DNA from 2 places in the Shewanella sp. 38A_GOM-205m genome. Region 1 is predicted to be linked to the other one. Evidence: predicted binding sites of a transcription regulator. Region 1 holds the regulator's gene; the other holds the start of a gene.
What was found. The regulator LexA, encoded in region 1, represses DNA repair genes until DNA is damaged. The targets are predictions, from matches to a motif close to TACTGTATNNNNATACAGTA.
Positions count from the first base shown of each region.

Region 2: the regulator LexA is predicted to act here: its motif matches at 2,383-2,402, upstream of recG (ATP-dependent DNA helicase RecG).

Region 1 is NZ_JADP01000026.1:44,943-49,555, reverse strand. Features, by position in the region: gene plsB (glycerol-3-phosphate 1-O-acyltransferase PlsB) at 1-1,364, opposite strand, end outside; gene lexA (transcriptional repressor LexA) at 1,630-2,250, shown strand; gene N512_RS23145 (cell division inhibitor SulA) at 2,247-2,738, shown strand; partial or broken gene coxB (cytochrome c oxidase subunit II) at 3,207-4,328, shown strand; gene ctaD (cytochrome c oxidase subunit I) at 4,347-4,613, shown strand, end outside.
Region 2 is NZ_JADP01000007.1:108,558-113,170, reverse strand. Features, by position in the region: gene N512_RS0108695 (hypothetical protein) at 307-774, shown strand; gene N512_RS0108690 (nuclear transport factor 2 family protein) at 821-1,189, shown strand; gene N512_RS0108685 (hypothetical protein) at 1,235-1,840, shown strand; gene N512_RS22610 (YrhK family protein) at 2,009-2,248, shown strand; gene recG (ATP-dependent DNA helicase RecG) at 2,419-4,494, shown strand.

The sequences.
Region 1 (4,613 bases):
ACCTGCCAAACAGATTCTTTCTGCTTTTTCTTGCCGCTGAGTTCTTTGTGGTAAGTGGCCACTTCCATGACATGGTCGTAGCCCAGGTACACAGGCACCAGAGTCACCGGCCGTTCAATGCCCCGCAGCACAGAGTTAACTGTCATCGCCAGCATCCCTGTCTTGGGTGACAACAGCCGTCCGGTACGGGAGCGACCACCTTCGGTGAAGTATTCAACCGAATAGCCTTTGGCAAACAGCTGATCCAGATACTCGCGGAACACAGCGGTATAGAGCTTGTTACCGTTGAAGCTGCGGCGGATGAAGAAAGCACCACCGCGGCGGAACATGGGCCCGGCGGGCCAGAAGTTCAAGTTGATACCGGCGGCTATGTGGGGCGGAACCATACCCTGAAAATAGAGAATATAGGAGAGCAGCAGGTAATCCATATGACTGCGGTGGCAAGGCACATAAACTATCTCATGGCCATCGTGGTGCAGCTGGCGTATCTGCTCGGCGCCCTTGATGTTGATCCCCTTGTAGAGCTTGTTCCACAACCAGGTGAGGATCCGCTCGGCAATACGCACCAGGCTGTCGGAATAGTGGGCGGCAATCTCATCGAGATATTCTTCCGCCATCTCCCTGGCTCTGGCCTCGGGGATCTTCTTGGCAGCGGCCTCTTCTTTAATCGCCTTTTTCAGCGTTTCCGAGCGCAGCAACTCATTGAACAGAGCCTGACGGTTGGGCAGCACGGGTCCTGTCATCACCTTGCGTTGCCGGCGGAAATGTACCCTGGCCACCCGTGACAACTTATGGGCAATAGCCTTGTCGGTCCCATGTTCATCGGCCATCAGCCGCAACGACACGGCATTGGAAAACTGCACAAAGTTGTCGCGCCCCAGAAACAGGATCATCAGAAACTTGCGCAGCCAAGTGGGATTTTCCCGCTCAAATACGGCGGCACGCATGCTGTCATCTTCCTTACCCGGAGTGCGGCCCCAATAGAGGCTCACTGGCACCAATTGAATATCCAGTTGTGGATTAGCCTGATGCAGGTTCAGCAGAGAAGTGAAACAGCTGAGAAATGGCTTGTTGCTCTTGCGCTTGCCGAATAGGGGCTTGGCTCCTTCCAGGCAGACGACTCGGGGAACGGTAATATCATCAACCTTGAGTGCCTCATAAGGACAAGGCAAACCAAACTTACGGGTGACTTCCGCCAATGCCGCAATATCACTGACAGATTCCGTCTTCATTACATAGGCCATCGGCTTGGCCGGATCCAGGTTCAAATCGGCGAAAGGATCCTGAGGCACCACAGTGGTATGCACCAGCTTGCTTTGGAGCCAGCGAAGAGATTTAAACCAGAATGAATCTTGTTTGGACATGTTTTTTCAGTGTCTGAGCCACAATCAATAGCCCAATAGAATACCAGAATTTCCTGAACCTTAGCTAGGGAAGGTGCGAACCGGCCCCGGCAGTTCCTCTGGCCAATGCCTTGAACTCCCCATGCTGCATCAGACAAGCCGTTAAAACCAAAGCACCGAATGGCTTACTTATCCGCTCCCTAAAAGTTTCAATTTTGGTTAATACTTGCACTGACAAAAATACTGTATATACTGACAGGTACTGTATGAAAAAACAGGAATCACCATGAGACCACTGACACCGCGCCAGGCACAGATTCTGGAACTGATTAAACGCAATATAGCCGACACCGGCATGCCGCCAACCCGGGCCGAAATTGCCACCCGGCTGGGCTTCAAGAGCGCCAATGCCGCCGAGGAACACCTCAAGGCATTGGCCAAGAAAGGCTGTATTGAGATCATGCCAGGCACCTCTCGTGGTATTCGCCTGCCTCATGATGAACAAGCGGAGTCAGAAACAGGCTTGCCCCTGATTGGTCAGGTTGCCGCCGGTGAACCCATACTGGCACAGGAACACGTTGAGCAGTATTACCAGGTCGACCCTGGCATGTTCCACCCCAATGCCGACTTTCTGCTACGGGTACGCGGCGACAGCATGAAGAACATAGGTATTCTCGAAGGTGATCTCCTGGCGGTTCACAAGGTACAGGAAGCCCGTAACGGTCAAGTCGTGGTGGCCAGGGTTGAAGACGATGTAACTGTGAAACGCTTTGAAAAGAAAGGTAATGTGGTTTATCTACATGCCGAGAACGAGGCTTACTCCCCAATCAAAGTCGACCTGACTTTCCAGCCATTGACCATTGAAGGACTGGCGGTAGGGATAATACGCAATGGAGACTGGCTATGAGCATAATGACTGGCAACGCCCCAAGACACCCAGGCCTGTGGACAGACACCGGTATTGCCGGCAATCAGCCTTGGCAACATACCGGTATCTCCAGCTTGGCCAGCCATAGCCAGGGACGTCAGGAATTATTGCGCCTCTGCCCTCAATTGGCGCAATTGAGTCAACAGGGACGCTGGATAGTCTTGATTAACGCCCCGGCCAGCATAGGTTACAAAGAAACCTTAGCAAGGGCCGGTGTCAGAATGGATAGAGTACTCTTGGTGCGCACCAAGGATGAAGTAGAAGCCTTGTGGGCAACGGAAAGAGCCCTGACCAACGGCACCTCCAGTGCAGTGATCAGTTGGATAGACAGCCTGGATGCCCGTGATAACCGCCGATTGCAGCTGGTCGCCCGTAACGCCAGAGCCATGGGCATAGTGTTGGAAACGGGACAGCAGGCGAAAGAGGTGGATAACCACCTCAACGAACTTACCCACTCCATCCATTGATTGTGTTTAAAGGCCATCCCTGGGATGGCCTTTTTTCTGTGCCTTTTTGGTGCAATGCCTTCCCCTGTCAATCGGCGGCAAACCGCGCAGCTATGCTACTCACACAGAATTCACCTCTGGATTAACAGACGCTTTTTTTTCATATAGTTAGAAAACATCGTGATCTTGATCAATATTTAATCTACAAGTAATGTAAGAACAACGATTGTGTTATCTCCATGCAATTCGTCGTAGGTTGACCGCCCCATTTCGGTTCATAACGAGTGGTGCCGTCGCCGGAAATGCTGAGTATATTCAGCGGTAAGTGCAACAGTGGTCACCACCTGTATACCTAGAGCTAAGTGAAACCGCCGCCGCACTTTGAAGTCATCGTTGCTTTTTTGGGAACTGAAGAGTTTGCATAGAGCAAAGACTTACTGTGTGACTCTTCTTTGTAGTTGCGAATGCAATTGACAGAGGAGATGTCTTGTGAAGCAATGGCTGTGTGTTTTGCTGACCTTGTTGTGCGTCAGCTTGTTGTCTCCAGGCGCTCAGGCAGATATGCCCTTGAATATGACTCAAGGGGTAACTGAGATCAGTGGCAAGGTGTATCACCTGCACATGATCATTCTTTATATCTGTTGCGCCATAGGTTTGGTCGTATTCGGCGTGATGATCTACGCCATGATCAACCATAGGAAGTCCAAAGGGGCAGTCGCGTCCCAATTCCATGAAAGTACCAAGGTAGAAATTGCCTGGACGCTTATCCCCTTTTTAATCCTGATCCTGATGGCAATCCCCGCAACCAAAACGCTGATTGCCATGGAAGATCCCAGTGATGCCGACCTGACGGTCAAGATCACCGGCTCGCAATGGAAATGGCACTACAGCTATTTCGGCGAAGACATCGACTTCTTCAGCATATTGGCAACGCCGAGATCCCAGATAGAAGGCCAGGAAGCCAAGGGCGAGCACTACTTACTTGAAGTCGACAAGCCTTTGGTATTGCCCATCAATCGCAAAGTCCGATTCCTGATGACCTCAGATGATGTGATCCACTCCTGGTGGGTGCCCGCCTTTGCCGTCAAAAAAGACGCCAATCCCGGTTTTATTAACGAAGCCTGGACCCGGGTGGACAAACCGGGGATCTACCGCGGCCAATGTGCCGAGCTTTGCGGTAAAGACCACGGCTTTATGCCGATTGTGGTGAAGGTACTGGCAGAAGATGAGTTTGACGCCTGGATGGCGGAACAGAAACAAGCCGCGGCTACGGCCGCCGAAGAAGCTCAGGCGGCCCTCAGTGAGACCATGAGCCATGATGAGGCCATGGCGCTTGGCGAACAGATCTATATGGCGCGTTGCGCCGCCTGTCATCAGCCCAACGGCGCCGGACTTCAAGGGGTGTTCCCGGCGCTCAAGGGCAGTGCTATTGCCATAGGCCCAATCGCTGCCCATCTGGACATAGTGATCCATGGCAAGACAGGCACCGCCATGCAGGCCTTCGGCAAACAGATAACCGCCAAGGAACTGGCTGCTGTGGTGACCTATGAGCGTAATGCCTGGGGCAATAATACAGGCGACACTGTGCAAGCCGCCGACGTCAATAACCACGGGCAGTAGGGGGAGAAGATGAACTCATTCAGTCAAGATGCCGAAGCTGGCGTTCAGGAAATCGCTGAACAGGAACACCAGCATCATCACGCCCCCAAGGGGATCATGCGCTGGTTGCTGACCACCAACCATAAAGACATAGGCACACTCTATCTCTGGTTCAGCTTCATCATGTTCCTGATAGGGGGCGCCATGGCCATGGTGATCCGTGCTGAATTATTCCAGCCCGGATTGCAACTGGTCGAGCCCAACTTCTTTAACCAAATGACCACAGTTCATGGCCTT
Region 2 (4,613 bases), on a different contig from region 1:
AGCAAACATTCCGGCGAAATTTGTATTGCCAATCCAATCGATCAATATGAAATTGGCCGTCCGCAGATGAACTATCTTTCACACTTCCAGCATCCAATGAATATATTTTCATCATAAGTGCATAGAAGTTAATTTATATGAGTTTACCCAAACGCTGCTAATACAGATAAAAAGAGTGCCTGTAGCTGGTTTTCGGGTTCACCGCCGAGGCTAAAAGCTTTACCATGACTCGGCGACCAGCAAAGGCTTGTTGTTTGGACGAGAAGTATCATGGATCCGGTTAGTCCAAGTTAAGGAGAACAATCAATGCGTTGCAGACATTGCGGCTCAGACAGTATCAGACATTTCAAAGCCATTCATGCCGAAGGAACAACAGAAGTGTCAGTCAGCGCCTCGGCCAAACCCGCGTGGAACAACCAACCCTTCTCAGTGCATGGAAAACAAAAACTCAAGGGTAGCGCCCAACTGCAAACCGAACTGGCCAAGCGCTGCTCGCCGCCATCTGACCCTCAGCCCTTGGTGCTATTTCTGGCGGCTTTCCCCGGGCTACTCTTGGGCGGCTACCTGGGGTTTCAGGCAGGCAGCAACTGGAGCAGTTTTTGGCTGGGAGCGCTGTGCTTTTTTGTCTCCTGTTTTACTCTGATCCTGAGCGCCGATTGGCTGTGGAAAAACTACTTGGGAGGGCGAAAGTCGATGCGGCAATACCAGGCGGCACTAAATCAATGGCAGAACTCCTGGTACTGTGGCAAGTGTGCCAAAGTCAGTATTTTTTAAACCTCCTTACCTCTTTGCCGTCACTCATCAGGCCTTGGGAATAACCATGAATCACATCTCAGACATTCAGCAACTGGAAAGCCAACTGCGTAGCGCCATGTTGAATTCGAATATCAATTTGCTGGATAGACTGTTGTCGCCTCAACTGATATTCACCAATCACCTGGGGCAAATGCTCGGCAAAGCAGAGGATCTGCATGCCCACAGCTCAGGCCTGCTCAATATCACTCGGATAGACACCCTGGCCGAAGAGATACGGCTGCATCAGGGGACTGCGATAGTGTCGGCGGAGGTGAATATTCAAGGCAGCTATGCCAAAGCGCCAACCAACGGCCGTTTTCGCTTTACCCGGGTTTGGCTGCGCAGGACAAGCGGCTGGCAACTGATAGCGGCTCACTCGAGCCTGCTGGCTTAAGCACTGGGTTTTACGACAAACTACTGATTTCATGGTGACCATTGTATGACCAAAAAACCACAGCAGGCCAGGCTCTGCCAATATCAGCAGCATATGCTGATGACAAAGCTCGAGGCTGAGCCAGGCAAGTTGAAACTCGTCTGGCGCAGCAGGCAAACGCAACTGAAATACGCGCTTTGGGGACTACTGGCGATGCTTGCCGGAATTCTGGGAGTACTGATGTTGGACCCCGCCAGACAGGACACTTGGTTTACGGCTGCCATCATAGCTATAGTGCTGGGGCTCAGCGGCATCATCATGGGCCTGAACCTCTACCACCTGCTCAAACCCGTTACTCTGGATCTGCAACAGGGCTGCTTCTTCCGGGGCGGAAAAAGCAAGCCTCTCAGTCAACTCTGCCGCATAGAGGTGCAACGCAATACCTATAACGAAAGATTCAGAAGTCACATGCTTGAACACCTGACTGACGAAGAGCTCATAAGTGTCAGCGTGGTACTCTGTTTTGCTGAGCGTGAGCGACTCGGTTTTGGCCTGTTCAAACCTCAAAAGCAGGCCACAGACAAGGCCAGAGCCTACGCGCAAACACTCGCCGAACTGATAGGCTTTAACGGCGAAATAACAGTTACCCAGGGTTCAGGCCTGGGCCGTTAAGTTACGCTACTCTTTAGCCAAGCCTGACAAACCAAAGGGGCCAGCTGTTAACTTAATCCAATGATTATGTTGATATATTTATTTGCATTAAAACAGGGAATTAGATTTGCGCTCGGAGGATGGCAGCGTTAAGGTATCGCGGCGAATCATAACTACCAAGAAGGAACCATGATCGACAGTAAGCAGCGATATTTTGCCGAGCAAGATATCAAAGCCCCCGCCACCCCTCTTCCCAAACACGCCTTGTTCAATACCCTAAGCGACCTGATAGTCGCTCTCTGTTTTCTACTGGGCAGCTTCTTTTTTCTCACAGATGTTCACACTATTATCGGCGCCTGGCTGTTTGTAATAGGCAGTGTTCAGCTACTGATAAAGCCCCTGGTCACCCTGCTCAACTGGTGGCGCTGACAGATTAATCTGCCACCAATATATCAGGGCTTTTGCCATACACTCGCCCCCAGGCAGAAGCCCTGCCACCATTGCGCCACACTTTACCCAGCCGATAAACGCAACGCATTGCCAAGGGCTATTTCTCTGATAGTATATGTATAAATTCACAGTAATCCGGTGCTAAAGGTTTGCAGAGACTGGATCTTATTGCTATCACCGAGCTCAAGGGCGTAGCCGCTAAAATGGCTGAGAAACTGCACAAGCTCGGAATCAACACGGTACAGGATCTGCTGTTCCACCTGCCGCTGCGCTACGAAGACAGAACCCGCATCTACCCCATAGCCAGCCTCACACCCGGCAGCTACGGCACCATAGAAGCCGAAATTCAGTCCAGCCAGATCATCAATGGCCGCAAGCGTATGTTGATCTGCAATGTCCGTGATGACAGCGGCACCATGACCCTGAGGTTCTTCAATTTCTCAGCCGCCCAGCGCAATGCCATGCAACAAGGTCTGACCATTAGAGCCTACGGCGAAGTGCGCCGAGGTAACCACCAGGCCGAGATCATTCATCCGGATTACAAGATACTCAAAGGCGACGAACCGCCCAACCTCAGTGAAACCCTGACGCCCATCTATCCCACCACTGAAGGGCTCAAGCAGGCCAGTTGGATGAAATTGACCGAGCAGGCTCTAAACCTGCTGCAGGAGGACGGACTGCAGGAGTTGCTACCCGAGGCGCTGCGCCCCAATCAGCAAAGCCTGGCTCAGGCGGTGCGCACCCTGCATAGGCCCCCGGCGGATGTCGATATCTACCGTCTGGAACAGGGGCAACACCCGGCGCAGCAACGCCTGGTGCAGGAAGAACTGCTGGCGCATAACCTGTCTATGCTCAAGCTCAGGGAGCGCAGTAATCATGACAAAGCCGTGCCTTTGCCGGCCACCGGCGCTTTACTCAATCCCTTCCTCGCCGCCTTGCCCTTTAAACCTACGGGGGCGCAGCAGCGAGTGGTGGCAGATATCGGCCGCGATATTGAAAAGCCGCAACCCATGATGCGCCTGGTTCAGGGCGATGTTGGCTCGGGCAAGACCCTGGTGGCGGCCATGGCCGCACTGCAGGCGATAGAAAACGGTTATCAGGTGGCCATGATGGCGCCCACAGAGCTGTTGGCCGAGCAACATGCAATTAATTTCAGTCAATGGCTGGAGCCATTGGGGCTCAAAGTCGGCTGGCTGGCGGGCAAGCTCAAGGGCAAGGCCAGGGCTCAGTCGCTGGAGGATATCGCCTCCGGCAGTGCCCACATGGTGATAGGCACCCACGCCATCTTTCAAGAGCAGGTACAGTTTCACAAGCTGGCGTTGATCATCATAGATGAGCAACACAGATTCGGCGTGCATCAGCGCCTGGGGCTGAGAGAGAAAGGCATCAGCCAGGGTTTTCATCCCCACCAGTTGATCATGACGGCGACCCCTATTCCCCGCACCCTGGCGATGACAGCCTATGCGGATTTGGATACCTCCATCATCGACGAGTTGCCACCTGGGCGTACCCCGGTCACCACAGTGGCCATCAGTGACAGTCGGCGTCAGGAGGTGATCGACAGGGTACGTCAGGCGGCGCTCAATGACGGTCGCCAGGCCTACTGGGTCTGCACCCTTATCGAGGAATCAGAGGTGCTCGAATGCCAGGCGGCCGAAGACACCTGCGAAGAACTGCGTGCCGCCCTGCCGGAGCTGAGCATAGGCCTGGTACATGGCCGTATGAAGAGCGCCGAAAAACAACAAGTCATGGACAGCTTCAAACGCGGCGAACTCAAGTTGTTGGTGGCCACCACTGTCATTGAAGTGGGGGTCGATGTGCCCAACGCCAGTCTGATGATCATCGAAAACCCGGAACGGCTCGGGCTGGCACAGCTGCACCAGTTGCGCGGCCGGGTCGGTCGCGGCGCCGTGGCCAGCCACTGCGTCCTGCTGTATAAGGCACCGCTGTCACACACGGCTACCAAACGGCTTGGAGTATTGCGTCAGAGCAACGACGGCTTTGTCATTGCCCAAAAAGATCTGGAGATCCGCGGCCCGGGTGAAGTGTTGGGCACCCGCCAGACAGGTATAGCCGATATGAAGGTGGCCGATCTGGTACGGGATCAGGCGCTTATTCCCCACATCCAGAAACTGGCTCGCCACGTGATGAGCCAGGCACCGGAGAATGTCGATGCCATCATTCAGCGTTGGCTGGGCGACCGGCAGCAGTATGTTCAGGCCTAGTGCGCTAAAAACGTCACAAAGTTGCCGAGAGTTCAGCCGGGGTTCAAGTCAATCACCACAGGATCTGCTCTACTGGCAATATTTCACAAATAAATCCTGCTGCCAGGCGGCCGAACGCT